DNA from 4 places in the Pantoea stewartii genome. Region 4 is predicted to be linked to each of the others. Evidence: predicted binding sites of a transcription regulator. Region 4 holds the regulator's gene; each other region holds the start of a gene.
What was found. Region 4 encodes CRP, which controls carbon source genes, mostly activating them, when cyclic AMP is high. Its sites were predicted from a motif close to ATGTGANNNNNNTCACAT; they were not measured.
Positions count from the first base shown of each region.

Region 1: a site for CRP is predicted at 2,378-2,395, ahead of msrB (peptide-methionine (R)-S-oxide reductase MsrB). Genes of this name have one in related genera too.
Region 2: a site for CRP is predicted at 2,284-2,301, ahead of G5574_RS17425 (CdaR family transcriptional regulator). Genes of this name have one in related genera too.
Region 3: a site for CRP is predicted at 2,700-2,717, ahead of cdd (cytidine deaminase). Genes of this name have one in related genera too.

Region 1 is NZ_CP049115.1:649,908-654,121, reverse strand. It holds gene G5574_RS03000 (aldo/keto reductase) at 1-217, shown strand, start outside; gene G5574_RS02995 (D-hexose-6-phosphate mutarotase) at 225-1,100, opposite strand; gene gapA (glyceraldehyde-3-phosphate dehydrogenase) at 1,173-2,171, opposite strand; gene msrB (peptide-methionine (R)-S-oxide reductase MsrB) at 2,512-2,922, shown strand; gene G5574_RS02980 (YeaC family protein) at 2,925-3,206, shown strand; gene pncA (bifunctional nicotinamidase/pyrazinamidase) at 3,291-3,899, opposite strand; gene ansA (asparaginase) at 3,916-4,214, opposite strand, start outside.
Region 2 is NZ_CP049115.1:3,710,512-3,714,725, forward strand. It holds gene dgt (dGTPase) at 1-641, shown strand, start outside; gene degP (serine endoprotease DegP) at 775-2,223, shown strand; gene G5574_RS17425 (CdaR family transcriptional regulator) at 2,401-3,558, shown strand; gene G5574_RS17430 (alginate lyase family protein) at 3,590-4,214, shown strand, end outside.
Region 3 is NZ_CP049115.1:1,236,166-1,240,379, reverse strand. It holds gene G5574_RS05860 (NAD-dependent malic enzyme) at 1-1,598, opposite strand, end outside; gene cdd (cytidine deaminase) at 1,769-2,653, opposite strand; gene G5574_RS05850 (CidB/LrgB family autolysis modulator) at 2,772-3,464, opposite strand; gene G5574_RS05845 (CidA/LrgA family protein) at 3,457-3,849, opposite strand; gene metG (methionine--tRNA ligase) at 3,965-4,214, opposite strand, start outside.
Region 4 is NZ_CP049115.1:2,472,042-2,476,255, forward strand. It holds gene G5574_RS11830 (hydrolase) at 1-546, shown strand, start outside; gene G5574_RS11835 (YheU family protein) at 551-769, shown strand; gene G5574_RS11840 (phosphoribulokinase) at 831-1,700, shown strand; gene G5574_RS11845 (OsmC family protein) at 1,730-2,134, opposite strand; gene crp (cAMP-activated global transcriptional regulator CRP) at 2,437-3,069, shown strand; gene G5574_RS11855 (YccS/YhfK family putative transporter) at 3,128-4,214, shown strand, end outside.

The DNA.
Region 1 (4,214 bases), 1.8 Mb from region 4:
CGCAATTGCCCGCCAAAAAGGCATCACCGTGGCACAGCTTCTGCTGGCCTGGGCGATTCGGGATGGCGATGTCCTTGCCATCCCTAAAGCCAGTTCACTGGTACATGTTCGTGAAAATGCGGCTGCGCTGGACATTACCCTGAGCGAGGAGGACTGTCTCAGACTCGACAGGGTTTTTCCGCCGCCACAACACAAACTGCCGCTGGATGTGGTCTGAACGCGCCTCAGGCCTTATTTTTCAAACGTATTGTCGTCGCCAGTCGGGCAGGCTTGTCGCCTGCACTGCGCAACGGTTTACTAATGCGCGCGGTTTCAACACACACCATCGTTTTATAACCCTCATTTGGCATGTCCGCCATACTACACGACAGCGCCACACCGGGATTCCACGTGACAACGTCACTATGGTGATGGTGGTACACTTCAATTTGCCGTTTTCCAGCCAGATCGTTGATAACTGAACAGTCTTTTGGCGCAGTGAAGATACGATCCACGCGCTCGGTAAAGCGCTGTTTACCCTCGCTCTGACCCGGCTGGTTATCTTTGACCTTGTCGATGTAATGTTCACCCAGTCCGGTGACCTCAACGCTCGCACTGTCCGCCACGTTAAAATAGCTGTGTAGCGCGGCTGTCGATTCATAATCACCGTAGGCTTCCAGCTCAATTTCGCAATGCTGGCCCAGACGGAAGCGGGCAATAAGGGTAAAGTCATGCGGCCACAGCTTCAGCGTTTGTGGGGTACTTTCCAGCACAAATGTCAGCAGCACGCCGTCTTCGTTTTCATCATGCGCAGAGAGCGTCCATGACTGATTTCGGGCAAAGCCATGGGCAGGCTCTCCTGCCGGTCCAAACCAGGGCCAGCAAATCGGTACACCGCCGCGAATCGCCTTACCAGGCAGGAAAGGGCTCTTGTCGCTCAGCCAGATGACGGGCTTCTCACCGCTCGGTTGCCAGGCAATCAGATGCGCGCCCTGTAAGGTCACGGCCGCCCGTACACGCGGATGGCTGACAATCATAACCGGGAGTTCACCCACCTGACGTTGCGACAGATAAGGCGTGATTTGTTTAACCACGGGAAGGGAAAAGAGTTTGTCTTGCATGCCTGACTCCATAGTGAAGGGATCAAAAAAAGGGTGACCGAAGTCACCCTTATTGTCTCGTGTCTGGCTGCCTTATTTAGCAGCAACCAGCGCAATCAGGTCGAGAACTTTGTTTGAATAACCGGTTTCGTTATCGTACCAGGAAACCAGTTTAACGAAGTTGTCGTTCAGCGCGATACCGGCTTTGGCATCGAATACTGAGGTCAGGACTTCGCCGTTGAAGTCGGTAGAAACCACGTCATCTTCAACGTAGCCCAGCACGTCTTTCATCTCGCCTTCAGCCGCGGCTTTGATAGCGGCACAAATTTCTTTGTAAGACGCAGCTTTTTCCAGACGAACGGTCAGGTCAACAACAGAAACGTTAGGCGTAGGTACGCGGAATGCCATACCGGTCAGTTTGCCGTTCAGTTCTGGCAGCACTTTACCTACCGCTTTAGCGGCGCCGGTAGAAGACGGGATGATGTTCTGTGATGCACCACGACCACCGCGCCAGTCTTTGTGAGACGGGCCATCAACGGTTTTCTGCGTTGCGGTAGTGGCGTGTACGGTGGTCATCAGGCCTTCAACGATACCAAATTTATCGTTGATGACTTTTGCCAGCGGGGCCAGGCAGTTAGTGGTACAAGAGGCGTTAGAAACGATGTCCTGGCCCTGGTATTTGTCGAAGTTAGCACCACGAACAAACATTGGGGTGTCATCTTTAGATGGACCGGTCAGAACCACTTTTTTCGCGCCAGCAGTGATGTGCTTACGTGCGGTTTCGTCGGTCAGGAAGATACCGGTTGCTTCAGCAACGACGTCAACGCCCACTTCGCCCCACTTCAGGTTAGCCGGATCTTTCTCAGCGGTAACACGGATTTTCTTACCGTTAACAACCAGAGCGCCGTCCTGTACTTCAACGGTGCCGTCAAAACGGCCGTGAGTAGAGTCGTACTTCAGCATGTACGCCATGTAGTCAGCGTCCAGCAGGTCGTTGATAGCAACGATTTCGATGTCAGAGCGCTGTTGAGCAGCACGGAAAACGATGCGACCGATACGGCCAAAACCGTTGATACCTACTTTGATAGTCATATATTCCACCAGCTAGTTGTTAGTGAATAAAAGGTTGGCTGTAAAATTACAAAAACCTTACCAGGCGTCAAGCGGAATCGTGTCAATTGTTGCGACAGGTCAATCCACCGAACAGGAATTATTTGACGCGCAACCGCTTGCGCGCTTCCGCGAACATCGTGCTCTGTTGAAACCTTCGCCGAATATATAGGGATATGCCAGAGAAAAGGTGATCAAAATCACAAATCCACCTTGTAAGATACGGACCGAAGGGCAGAGCACAAAAAAAGACCCGACTAATGTTGATCATTTGTTAGAATACTAGTCGATTTTTTCAGAATGACATCCCGGAATTGCTCAAATGCCTAAAGAAACCGCACCCGACGCAAAAATCGCCCAGTTAACTGAGATGCAGCGCTATGTCACGCAACAGCGTGGCACGGAGCCGCCGTACAGCGGTGCGCTGCTGCATAACAAGCAGGAAGGGATTTATCACTGCCTGGTGTGCAACGCGCCCTTGTTTCTTTCAGAGACGAAATACGATTCAGGCTGTGGCTGGCCGAGTTTTTATGAGCCCGTCAGCGATGAGGCTATTCGTTATCTGGAAGATAACTCGCACGGTATGCAGCGTATTGAAATCCGTTGCGGCAACTGTGATTCTCATCTCGGCCATGTTTTCCCTGATGGGCCGCAGCCGACCGGTGAGCGTTACTGTGTGAACTCAGCCTCGCTGAACTTCACCAGTCCACAAGGCGACGAGATTAAGGGCTAACCATGAAACAGCAACTTGAAGCCATGCTTGATGCTATGACACCCGAAATTTATGAACGCCTGATGACGGCCGTTGAAACCGGAAAATGGCCGGATGGAGTGGCGCTGACGCAGCAACAGCGTGATAACAGCCTGCAGTTGGTTATGATGTGGCAGGCGCGCAATAATGATGCGCCACAGCATATGACCATCGGCAAAAATGGCGAAATGGTGACCAAATCGAAAAAGCAGTTAAAAGAAGAGTTTGGTATCGAACCGGACGTCACGCGCATTCATCTGCATTAATGGCGCGGTAAGTCGCCAGTCAGCCACGCGCAGGCGCGCATGGTATGGAAGAGCAAAAAGGGCTGGCGTATAGCCAGCCCTTTTTCAGATAATGACGGCGCCCTGAGCCGCCATCTGCGCCAGCGCGATGTCGCTGTCTTCTGGGTTGAGATTAACGCCACGGCAGCCTGCCGCCACGACCTCGACCTGATAACCCAGTTCAAGTGCATCCAGCACGCTGTACTTCACGCAGTAATCCGTCGCCAGGCCCAGCATGACCAGATGCGTGATATCGCGTGCGCGTAACCAACTGTCCAGTTCTGTCTTGCGTCGGTGTCCGTTGTCAAAAAAGGCGCTGTAGCTGTCTACGTCCTGATCTTGCCCTTTATGGAAAACCGCATCGAACAGGCTGCGATCAAGTCCGGGATGAAAATCAGCCCCCGCAGAATGCTGCACGCCATGATCCGGCCACCAGATCTGTGGCAGGCCGTTGAGTTCACCGAGGGTATAGACAGGTTCGCCGGATACGGAAGCAAAACTACCGTGATCGGCTGGATGCCAGTCCTGCAGGGCTACGACGCACTCACCATTCTCATGAAAAGCACGGGCGTAGCGGTTAGCAACCTCGACCGTATGATCGCCTTCTTTGACGGCCATTGGGCCGCCGGGGCAGAAGTCGTTCTGGATGTCGATAATGATTAATGCCCGTTTCATTGCCGTTGACTCCATCTTAGTCGTCTGTCAGTTCGCCACGCAGGTTCTGCTGCATTTTGGCGCGGATCTGATCGCTGGACAGATCCTGGCTCAACAGATAGTGAAGTTTCGTCAGCGCCGCTTCAACCGTCAGATCAAAGCCGCTGATGACGCCAGCGTGCTCCAGAGCATTCCCGGTGGCGTAGCCACCCATATTGACCTTGCCAGAAATACACTGGGTCAGGTTGACGACCACAATGCCGCGTTCGCTGGCCTGCTGAAGTTCAGACAGAAACTCGGCGTTTTGCGGCGCGTTACCGACACCGTACGAGCGTA
Region 2 (4,214 bases), 1.2 Mb from region 4:
ATGAATATCTCAGCAAGGCCTGGGGAACAATAAATAATAACGATGCCTTCAGTCGTACAGTGGGAGAAGCGTGGCGCGAAGCGGGCAGTAAAAAACGCCGTAGCCGTAGCGATCAGTTTTTTATGTCGCTGCGGGTCAATGTTCAGAATGTTTTGGTCACCTACGCGGTGAAACGTTTTATTGATAATCTGCCTGCCATATTCGAGGGGCACTTCAACCATGCTTTATTAGAAGACGAAGGTGAAGAGGGCCGTTTATTACAGATTTTTAAAACCGTGGCGCGCCAGCAGGTGTTTAATCATTCCGAAGTTGAGCAACTGGAACTGCAGGGTTATCGGGTAATTAAGGGCTTGCTGGAAATATATCAGCCGCTGATGTCGCTCAATTATGAAGCGTTTACCACACTGATAAATGAAGACTTTTTACGCCATCATCCCATAGAGACCCGACTGTTCCATAAACTGTCTGGCAAACACCGAAAAGCCTATTTGTATAAAATGCGTACATTGGTTGTTGAGCATAAATATGAGCGTTTGTTATGGGAACGTTATTATCGTTTTCGCCTGATTCAGGATTACATTAGTGGCATGACGGATCTCTATGCCTGGGATGAGTATCGTCGCTTAATGGCGGTGGAATAACCCGAGAATTGTAAAGAGCGCGAATAAATTTTTACTTTTGCCTAAAACTTTTAGAGGAACTTCGCGCTAAAACATTTATCTCAACATTCGACCACAGCAATGGTCAGTATATCCATCATTGTGAGATACCAAAATGAAAAAAACCTCGTTAATGTTAAGCGCCCTGGCGCTTAGTCTTGGCATGGCACTGACCCCTGTGAGTGCTTTCGCTGCGGAAACGTCCTCTTCGGTGTCATCCACCAACAGCCAGCAGTTGCCGAGCCTTGCGCCAATGCTGGAAAAGGTTATGCCTTCAGTCGTGAGTATCAGCGTTGAAGGAAGTACGACGGTCAAAACGCCACGGATGCCGCAGCAGTTTCAGCAATTTTTTGGCGATAATTCGCCTTTCTGCCAGGACGGTTCGCCGTTCATGGGCTCACCGCTTTGCCAGGGCGGTGACGGTGGCGGTGCCCCTGCCGCGCCAGATACGCAGCAGCAAAAATTTAGAGCGCTGGGCTCTGGTGTCATCATTAACGCTGAAAAAGGCTATGTGGTCACCAATAACCATGTGGTAAACGACGCGACGAAAATTCAGGTAAAACTGAGCGATGGTCGCAGTTACGATGCCAAAGTGATTGGTAAAGATCCCAGCTCGGATATCGCATTAATTCAGCTGGAAGGTGCTAAAAATCTTACCGCGATTAAGATGGCCGACTCTGACAATTTACGGGTGGGCGATTACGCCGTGGCGATTGGTAACCCGTATGGTCTGGGTGAAACCGTTACGTCTGGTATCGTGTCCGCGCTGGGACGCAGTGGCCTGAATGTTGAAAACTATGAGAACTTTATTCAAACCGATGCGGCCATCAACCGGGGTAACTCGGGTGGCGCTCTGGTAAATCTGAACGGCGAGCTGATTGGCATCAACACCGCTATCCTGGCCCCGGACGGCGGCAATATTGGTATTGGCTTCGCCATCCCGAGCAACATGGTGAAAAACCTGACGGCACAAATGGTGGAATACGGTCAGGTTAAACGCGGCGAGCTGGGCATTATGGGGACCGAGCTTAACTCTGAGCTGGCGAAGGCGATGAAAGTCGATGCGCAACGTGGTGCATTCGTCAGTCAGGTCGTACCGAACTCCGCGGCGGCGAAGGGCGGTATCAAAGCGGGTGACGTCATTGTGTCGATGAACGGTAAGCCGTTAACCAGCTTTGCTTCACTGCGTGCCGAAGTCGGCTCGTTGCCGGTAGGAACCACGCTGAAACTTGGCATACTGCGTGACGGTAAACCGCTGGATGTGACGGTTCAGCTGCAGCAGAGCACGCAGGACAAGGTGCAGTCCGCCACCATTTACACCGGTATTGAAGGCGCGGATCTGAGCAATAATTCAGGTAAAGAGAAAGGCGTTCGGGTTGACAGCGTGAAAGCGGGCAGCGCGGCGGCCAGAATTGGCCTGAAAAAAGGCGACCTGATTCTTGGCGTCAACCAGCAGGCCGTCAGCAATCTGGGCGAACTGCGTAAAATCCTCGATACCAAACCACCGGTACTGGCGTTGAACGTGCAGCGCGGAGACAGTTCACTGTATCTGCTGGCGCAGTAATCACAGGCAGGGGTTTATCAGGCGGACTTCGGTCCGCCTTTTTTATGGCGACGCGCACAAATGTGATGGTCGCCGCATTTCTGTTAATGCCTGCCGGGCCTTGTGCAGATGCACAATGTTCTCCCGGTATCGCGCGTCTATGCTGTTTTCCCCCTCTTTATGACTCAGGAGTACAGGATGGCAACCTGTCATCTCGACGCACGACTGGCGCAGGAAATTGTCGCGCGCACTATGAAAATCATTGATGGCAATGTCAACGTTATGGATGCAAGAGGACGGATTATTGGCAGCGGTGACCGGGAGCGCATCGGCGAATTACATGAGGGTGCATTGTTAGTGCTGTCTCAGGGACGTATTGTGGATATTGACGATGCGGTGGCCCGGCATCTGCATGGAGTCAGGCCGGGAATTAATCTGCCGTTGCGTATCGACGGGATGATTGTTGGAGTGATTGGTCTGACGGGCGAGCCGGGTGCGCTGCGTCACTATGGTGAATTAGTCTGTATGGCCGCAGAGATGATGCTGGAGCAGGCGCGGCTGTTGCACATGCTGGCGCAGGACAGCCGTCTGCGGGAAGAGTTGGTGCTCAATCTCATTCGCAGTGACGCGATCTCCCCGCAACTCACCGAATGGGCGCAGCGCCTCGGCATCGATCTTAATCAGCCCCGAATCGTGGCGGTGATCGAAGTGGACAGCGGGCAGCTTGGCGTTGACAGCGCGATGTCAGAATTACAGCAGTTGCAGACGTTATTGACGACACCGGCGCGGGATAACCTGATTGCCATCGTCTCACTAACCGAAATGGTCGTGCTGAAACCGGCATTAAATGCACACGGACGTTATGATCAACACGATCACCGCAGGCGGGTCGAACAGCTCATGCAGCGCATGAAGGAAAGTGGTCATCTGCGCATGCGTATTGCGCTGGGCAATTTCTTTACGGGCATGGGCAGCATTGCACGTTCATATCGTACTGCGCGAACAACGATGGCGGTGGGAAAGCAGCGTATGCCCGAGGTTCGCAGCTATTTTTATCAGGATTTGATGCTGCCGGTCCTGCTCGACAGCTTACGGGGTGGCTGGCAGTCAAATGAACTGGCGCGTCCGCTGGAAAAGCTAAAAAGCATGGACAGCAACGGTTTGCTGCGACGCACGCTGAGTGCCTGGTTCAGCAACAACGTGCAGCCCGGCGCGACGTCGCGTGCGCTTTTTATTCATCGAAATACCCTGGAATACCGTTTAAATCGTATTGCTGAATTGACGGGACTCAACCTGGGCAAGGTCGACGATCGCCTGCTGTTGTACATCGCGATCCAACTGGATGAGCAGGGCTGACAGGGCCCGAAAAAACGAAGAGGACAGACTGATGCGCGCACTGAGTTGGGGATGTGGCTTACTGATACTTGCGTTCACCTGCCAGGCGGCGGCGGACACACTGATTTTTCTCTCGACAAAGGCTTTGCTCACTACACGGCAGACCATCCAGAATCAGCAGGCAAGCCCACGTACGCAGCAAGCCTGGCAACAGCTGAAACAGCAGGCGGATAAGGCGCTTAAGCAGCCCGATCCCAGCGTCATGGACAAAGGTCTGGTGCCCCCCAGCGGCTCGCGACACGATTATCTCAGCCTGAGCGCGTACTGGTGGCCGGACGCCCGGCAGAAAACGGGGCTTCCGTGGAGCCGTCGGGATGGCGAGGTGAATCCCGACACAAAGAACAACCAAACAGACGGGCTGCGTTTTGCGCGTTTTAGTGCCGATGTGCAGGCACTGACGCTGGCCTGGTTCTTTTCGGGCGATGTACGCTATGCCAGTAAAGCCCAATCGATGATCCGTCACTGGTTTATCGATCCCGCCAGCCGCATGAACCCCAACCTTAACTTTGCGCAAGGCGTGCCGGGCATCAGCACGGGTCGGCACGATGGCGTACTGGATGGGCGTTATTTTGCCACCCGCATTGTTGATGCGTTGATATTGCTGCGTCAGTCACCTG
Region 3 (4,214 bases), 1.2 Mb from region 4:
GCCAGTTGCGCGGCTTTGCCCACTTCCATTGCGATCACTTTCGACACGCCCTGAATATCTTTGATTTCAGGCAGTACCGGCCCTTCACCATCGTTGACCAGCGGCGAGCAGTCTGCCAGTGCGCGGCTGGCGGTCATCAGCATGGTATCGGTTACGCGTGATGCACCCGAGGCAATCACCCCTAAACCGATGCCCGGGAAGATATAGGAGTTGTTACACTGCGCGATCGGATAGGTTTTACCGTTCCATGAAACCGGTGAGAACGGGCTCCCGGTCGCGACCAGTGCAGCACCATCGGTCCAGGCGATAATATCCGCTGGCGTGGCTTCAACGCGCGAGGTGGGGTTAGAGAGCGGCATCACAATAGGACGTTTGCAGTGCTTGTGCATCTCGCGGATGATCTCTTCGGTGAACAGTCCGGGCTGCCCTGAAACCCCAATCAGAATATCGGGTTTGGCATTGCGCACTACGTCCAGCAGCGAAATCGCATCACTGGCCGTATCCCAGTCTTTGAGGTTGTCGCTTTTCTGCACCAGCTTGCTCTGGAAATCGAGCAGGTTAGGCAACTTATCAGTGAGCAGGCCAAAGCGGTCGACCATCATTACGCGGCTACGCGCCTCTTCATCGCTCAGACCTTCCGACTTCATCTGCGCAATGATTTGCTCTGCGATACCGCAGCCGGCTGAACCTGCCCCCAGGAACACCACTTTTTGTTCGCACAAACGGCTTCCGGCAGCACGACTGGCGGCAATCAGAGTGCCCACGGTGACAGCAGCGGTGCCCTGAATATCATCGTTGAAGCAGCACACTTCATCGCGATAGCGCTCCAGCAGGGGCATTGCGTTTTTCTGCGCAAAGTCTTCAAACTGCAGCAGCACTTTCGGCCAGCGGCGTTTCACGGCCTGGATAAATTCATTAACGAATTCATCGTACTCTTCACCGGTGATACGTGGGTGACGCCAGCCCATATAAAGCGGATCGTTCAGCAGTTGCTGGTTATTGGTACCGACATCCAGCACCACCGGTAAGGTGTAAGCCGGACTGATGCCGCCGCACGCGGTATACAGCGACAGTTTACCAATCGGAATACCCATGCCGCCGATGCCCTGGTCGCCCAGGCCCAGAATACGCTCACCGTCGGTCACCACGATGACTTTAACGTTCTGTTTGGTGGCGTTTTGCAGCATGTCTTCGATGTGTTCACGGTTGGGATATGAGATGAACACACCGCGCGCGCGGCGATAAATTTCAGAGAAGTGTTCGCAGGCTGCGCCGACGGTTGGCGTATAAATAATTGGCATCATCTCTTCAAGATGATTGTCCAGCAGACGGTAGAACAGGGTTTCGTTGGTGTCTTGAATATTGCGCAGGTAGACGTGCTTGTCGTTATTATTTTTGAAGTCCTGAAACTGACGCCATGCGCGTTTCGCCTGCTCTTCAATGGTTTCGACCGCTTCGGGCAGTAAGCCGTTGAGATTGAATTCGTTACGCTCTTCGATGCTGAAGGCGCTGCCCTTATTCAGCAGGGGAAATTCCAGCAGAATAGGGCCAGCGTAGGGAATATAGAGCGGGCGTTTACTTTCGTATTCGAGTTCCATGCAGTAATGCTCCGGTTGCGAGTGTTCCTGGCGCAATAAGAGGGTAGAGGACGCCAGTTTATTTTGATAAAGAAGGCCTGGCGTCAGATCCTATGAAATTTCTCGCGGATGTACAGCTTTTGTAAATAAAAGATTTAGAAACTGTTTAAAACCGTGCCCCGCATTACGCTTTACGCCAGCTCGATAACGTTAAGGTTGTCGCAGCCCAGCGCGCGCAGTGTTGCCTGCGTCGCTGAATACTGATCTAACGCAGGCTGTCGGGGCTGGGCCAGCGCTGCTGCCTGAATCGCCTCGCAGGATTCGCCGGCCATGTTCAGCAAAATCAGTGCGGCCTGAAGCGGAGGCAGGCTGGGATTAAAGGCCGCATTTTCCGCATAGCGACCGCTAAAAATACGGCCTGAGGCGGTTTGCACTGCAACGCCACTGAACGCGCGGCTGTAAGGGGCATGACTCTGGTTGGCCGCGTCAATGGCCGCCTGCGACAGCGCATCGCCCGTGACAACAAAGCCATGATCCACCTTATCCATCAGCCGTTCGGTGATGTGCAGGTCGCCAGGACCGAAAGCGTCAGGCAGATAGTGCGCTAACGTCTGCACCGGGCGCTGGGGCAGGCTGATACGAATCGCCGTGCCGCTGTTAAGTTCATTCATGAACTGGCGGCAATGCCCGCACGGCGTGTAGTTGACGGTGATGGTCTCCAGGCGCGCTTCGCCGCGCAGCCAGGCGTGCGTAACGGCGCTTTGTTCTGCATGCACGGTTTGCTGCATGGTGGCACCGGCAAACTCCATATTGGCACCGAAATACCAGTTACCGCTTATCCCGCGTGCAATGGCACCGACGTTGAAACGGGACAGCGAGGCGACCGCGCAGGCCGCCGCGACCGGAAGCAGCGCCAGGGCGAGGGCGTCCGCATCCAGTTGGGTTTGCTGTTGCAGGAGGGTGACCTGATCGGCCCGCAGCATCGCGTCAAATCCCGGCTCACTCAGCACCGGACGAAGCGCGGTTTGCAGGGGAGCCGGCAGTAATTCAAAGGCAGAGTGGAAACGTGGATGCATGGAAGCCTCATTCAATCTTCAGGCAATGTGCCAGACATCGGTTTATATGTGATCTCTGTCGCTCTGACAATGCAACGTGTCTTAGAGTTTTCAACTTTGCGAGATCTCTCCCAAAGTTTTAGCCAAACCAGTGCAGTAGCAGCGGAAAAACAAAGGGTGCCAGTAACGACGTTACGATGCCGCAGATCACCAGTGCCAGCGAACTAAATGCCCCTTCCTGGAAGTCCAGTTCCGCCGCCCGGGCGGTTCCCAGCGCATGGGACGCATTACCAATCGCCAGACCGCGTGCCGCTTTACTTTTCACGCCCAACAGATTCAGCACCATATGGCCAAATACCGCACCGAGCACACCGGCTATCAGCACACAAATCGCACTGATAGCGGGAATGCCGTGCAGAGAGCCGGATACCGCCATCGCGATCGGTGTGGTGACGGATTTAGGTAAAATCGTGGCGGCGATTTCCGGCGTTGCCCCCATCCACAGGGCGATCGCTGTGCCGGAGGTCATTGCCGTCAGGCTGCCGATCAGGCATACGCCGATAATGGATTTCCAGCGGGCGCGAATTTGATGCATCTGCTCATACAGCGGCAGCGCCAGTGCGACCACGGCGGGCTGTAGCAGGTCATTAAGCACCTGGCTTCCGGCAAAGTAACGTGTATAGGGCAGTTGCAGTAACAGCAGGATGGGAATGATGATCGCCATCGAAACCAGCAAGGGGTTCAGCAGGGCAATCTTCAGCGCGGCAGCCAGTCTGCGCGCCAGGAAAAATGCGCCCAGCGTCAGTGGCAATGACCACCAGATATCACTCATCCTTCACCTCTTTCGTCGGCGCGCGCGAATGCAGCTTGTGGGCGCTTAACCCCACGATGCTCAGGACAGCGAAGGTACTGACAAGACACGAGACCACGATAGGGCCAAACTGCGCGGTCAGCAGATCGGTGTAATTCATGACGCCCACGCTGATGGGAACGAACAGCAGCGCCATATAGCGAATAATAAGATGACAACCGGGCTTAACCCAGTGGACCGGCACGATCTGAGACGCGAGCAGGGTAAACAAAATCAGCATGCCAATAATGCTGCCGGGCAGCGTAATGGGCAGCAACCTTGCTACGCCGTTTCCGGCATATAAACAGAGATAGAGAAGGGTAAAAGCGCGCAGATAACGCCAACTTATCGCTAGCACGGTGTGCATGACAGGCTCCTGTTTCCAACGAGCGTGATCCTACGCACTGACGGTCTGGCGTGCCAGCTGTCAGCGTAAGGCAGAACGGCCCTTCCTGCCATCAGATGCAGGAAGGGCGAACGCCTTATTTAACGGGCATACCCGGCACTGCGCCACTGTCGACAGACAACACGAACAGGTCTTTGCCGCCCGGCCCCGCAGACAGCACCATGCCTTCCGAGACGCCAAAGCGCATTTTACGTGGTGCCAGGTTCGCCACGATAATGGTCATTTTGCCAACGAGTACGGCCGGGTCAGGATAGGCTGCACGGATACCAGAGAAAATCTGGCGCTTCTCGCCGCCCAGATCCAACTCCAGACGCAGCAGTTTGTCT
Region 4 (4,214 bases):
AATATGCTCGGTTGCCTGTTAGGCCAGCAAGGTGATGAAGCCCTGATTGACGCGGGCGTGATTGTGTCTGCGCCCCTGATGCTGGAACCCTGCAGCGCCCGACTTGAGCGCGGCTTTTCACAGGTTTATCAGCGTTACCTGTTAAGCCAGTTAAAAAAGAATGCCCAGCGTAAACTGCGGGCCTGGCCCGACACGTTGCCGGTGAACCTCATTCAGCTTAACGCCCTGCGCCGTCTGCGGGACTTTGACGACGCGATCACGGCCCGGGCGCATGGTTTTGCCGACGCCACGGATTATTACCGTCGCGCCAGCGCTATGCCGCGACTTAAGTTCGTGACAAAACCGCTGCTCATCATCCATGCAAAAGATGACCCGTTCATGAGCGATGAGGTGATCCCGCAGCCTGCGCAATTATCTGCCACTATTACCTATCAGCTGACACAGCAGGGTGGGCATGTTGGTTTCGTCAGTGGCACCCTGCGTCAGCCTCGGTTGTGGCTGGAGCAGCGCGTGCCACAGTGGATTTCCTCTTATCTGGATAACTGATTCTGTGATTATTCCCTGGGAACAGGTTTCTCCCGAAACCCTTGAAAATCTTATCGAAGCGTTTGTTTTGCGTGAAGGCACGGATTACGGCGAGCAGGAGCTCAGCCTGACGGAAAAAGTCGCCGATGTGCGTCGTCAGCTTGAGCAAGGCGAGGTCGTTCTGGTATGGTCGGAACTGCACGAGTCGGTCAACATCATGCGCAAAAGCGAGTTTCGTGGCTGATGCAACGAACGGAAAATCGTGCTAACAATGCTCATCGCCCGACGTCACAGGGACTTCAACTATGTCTGCACGCCATCCGATTATCGCGGTAACGGGCTCCAGCGGAGCGGGAACCACCACCACCAGCCTGGCGTTCCGTAAAATTTTTCAGCAACTCGGTTTGCACGCTGCCGAACTGGAAGGGGACAGTTTTCACCGCTTTACCCGACCCGAAATGGACATGGCTATCCGAAAAGCGCGCGATCTGGGGCGACATATCAGCTACTTTGGCCCGGAGGCGAATGATTTTGGCCTGCTGGAGCAAACGTTCATCGAATACGGCGAACACGGTAAGGGTCAGTCGCGTAAGTATCTGCACACCTATGATGAAGCCGTTCCCTGGAATCAGGTTCCCGGCACCTTCACGCCCTGGCAACCGTTACCACCGGATACGGATGTGCTGTTTTATGAAGGCTTGCACGGCGGCGTGGTGACTGCACAACACAATGTGGCGGAAAAAGTCGATTTGCTGGTCGGCGTCGTGCCCATCGTCAACCTGGAGTGGATTCAGAAACTGGTGCGCGATACCAGCGAGCGTGGCCATTCACGCGAAGCGGTGATGGATTCGGTAGTGCGTTCCATGGAAGATTACATCAATTTCATTACGCCGCAGTTTTCACGAACCCATATTAACTTTCAGCGCGTCCCCACGGTGGATACCTCTAATCCCTTTGCCGCGCGCACCATCCCTTCGCTGGATGAAAGCTTTGTGGTTATCCACTTTCAGGGGCTGGAAGACATTGATTTTCCCTATCTGCTGGCCATGCTGCAGGGATCGTTTATTTCCAATATCAACACGCTGGTGGTACCCGGCGGCAAAATGGGACTGGCGATGGAGTTAATTATGGCGCCGTTAGTAAAACGGCTCATGGAAGGGAAACGGATTGAATAACCACAGAGGCCAGCCTGGCCTCTGTGAGATTACAGCGCGATCACTTCGTAGCTGTGGGTAATGTTGACGCCTTTGCCTAACATGATGGCGACAGAGCAATATTTTTCCGCTGACAGATCGACAGCGCGTGCCACGGCTTTATCCGAAAGTGCGTTGCCGCTGACGATAAAATGCAGATTGATATGGGTAAAGATGCGGGGGGCTTCTTCCCGACGTTCAGAGGATAGTTTCACTTCGCAATCAACCACATCGTTGCGGCCTTTTTGCAAAATTGACACAACGTCAATGGCGCTGCATCCCCCCGCCGCCATCAGCACCATCTCCATAGGGCTCGGCGCTTTATCGCCAGAATTGCCATCCATCAGTATCTGATGGCCGGACGATGATTCCCCCAGGAATGTTAACCCTTCAACCCATTTGACGCGTGCCTGCATAATTTTGACCTCAGAATACCCTGTTTTGGCTCAGCGTACGCTTTTGCCTGGGAAACAGCAATCCAGAGAAAACGCCATCTTGCTGAAGCGAGACAACACAAGACAGTCGACGTAAGCTGTGCTACAAACAGAGCTGAAAATATTTTTCGTCATCCGAAGACGAAGCCGGGAAGAATGATGCGCACTGCGCCGAATGCAGCCCGAATAATTTCCTGAATGGAAAGACGCTTAACGCTTACATCGCCTGGCAGGGAAACAGAGCCCTGTATTTTGGGCACGATTACAACAGAGGATAATAGCGAATGGTTCTCGGCAAACCGCAAACAGACCCTACACTTGAATGGTTCCTGTCCCATTGCCATATTCACAAGTATCCATCCAAAAGTACGCTCATTCATCAAGGTGAAAAGGCGGAAACGCTTTACTACATCGTTAAAGGTTCCGTTGCGGTACTGATTAAGGATGAAGAAGGCAAGGAGATGATTCTGTCCTATCTGAATCAGGGCGACTTTATTGGTGAGCTTGGCCTGTTCGAAGAAGGTCAGGAGCGCAGCGCCTGGGTACGTGCGAAAACCGCGTGCGAAGTGGCAGAGATTTCCTACAAAAAATTCCGTCAGCTGATTCAGGTGAATCCGGACATCCTCATGCGCCTCTCCTCGCAAATGGCGCGCCGTCTGCAGGTCACATCGGAAAAAGTGGGCAACCTCGCGTTCCTTGATGTCACCGGTCGCATTGCGCAGACGTTGCTCAACCTGGCGAAACAGCCGGACGCCATGACGCATCCTGACGGCATGCAAATTAAAATTACGCGTCAGGAAATTGGCCAAATCGTGGGATGTTCACGTGAAACCGTGGGACGTATTTTGAAGATGCTGGAAGACCAGAATCTGATCTCCGCACACGGCAAAACAATTGTTGTTTACGGCACGCGCTAAGCTTTATTCTTCACGGCATAATGGCAACGTTATGCCGTGAATTATTTGCGTTGAGCCGATGTGGCGAAGAATAATTTATCACCCTGAAGTTAACTATGCCCTGCGCCAGACACTGGTGTTGTGTCTCCCCGTCGCGCTCGGCTGGCTGTTTGGCGATCTGCAAAAAGGATTGCTGTTCTCATTGGTGCCTGCCTGCTGCAATATTGCCGGTCTGGATACACCCCACAAACGCTTCTTTAAACGCCTGATTGTCGGCGGCAGCCTGTTTGCCTTGGGTAGCTTACTGATGCAGTGGCTTCTGTTTAAAGACGTGCCCTTACCGCTTATTCTTTTCGCCCTGCCTTTGCTGCTGGGCGTGACAGGTGAAATCAGCCCACTGCACGCACGGTTACTCCCTGCCACACTGATCGCAGCGATATTTACCACCAGCCTGATTGGCCGCATGCCCATTTACGTACCGCCCCTGCTCTACATCGGCGGTACGCTGTGGTATGGCCTGTTTAACTGGTTCTGGTTTTGGCTGTGGAAAGAGCAGCCAATGCGTGAAAGCCTGAGTCTGATTTACCGCGAACTGGCGAACTATTGTGACGCCAAGTACACCTTGTTGACGCAACTTACCGATCCGGAGAAGGCGCTACCACCGTTGCTGGCGCGGCAACAAAAAGCAATCGACCTCATCAACACCTGTTATCAGCAGATGCATATGCTGTCCGCCAGCCGCGATCACAGTCATAAGCGACTGACCCGCGCTTTTCAGGTCGCACTGGATTTACAGGAACACATTTCTGTCAGCCTGCATCAGCCAGAAGAAGTGCAAAAACTGGTAGAACAAAGCCATGCAGAGGCCGTGATTCGCTGGAATGCGAAAACCATTTCCGCCCGTTTACGTGAGCTGGCAGACAACATCCTGTACCACCAACTGTCCAGTCGCTTTGATATGGACAAGCAGCTGGGGGCACTGGAAAAAATCGCCCGTCAGCACCCGGACAATCCGGTAGGAAATTTTTGCCTTTATCACTTCAGCCGCATCGCACGGGTACTGCGTACACAAAAGCCCCTTTATCAGCGTGATTTGATGGCGGATCGCCAGCGCCGTTTACCGCTTCTGCCCGCACTCAGAAGCTATCTCTCGCTGCGCTCATCTG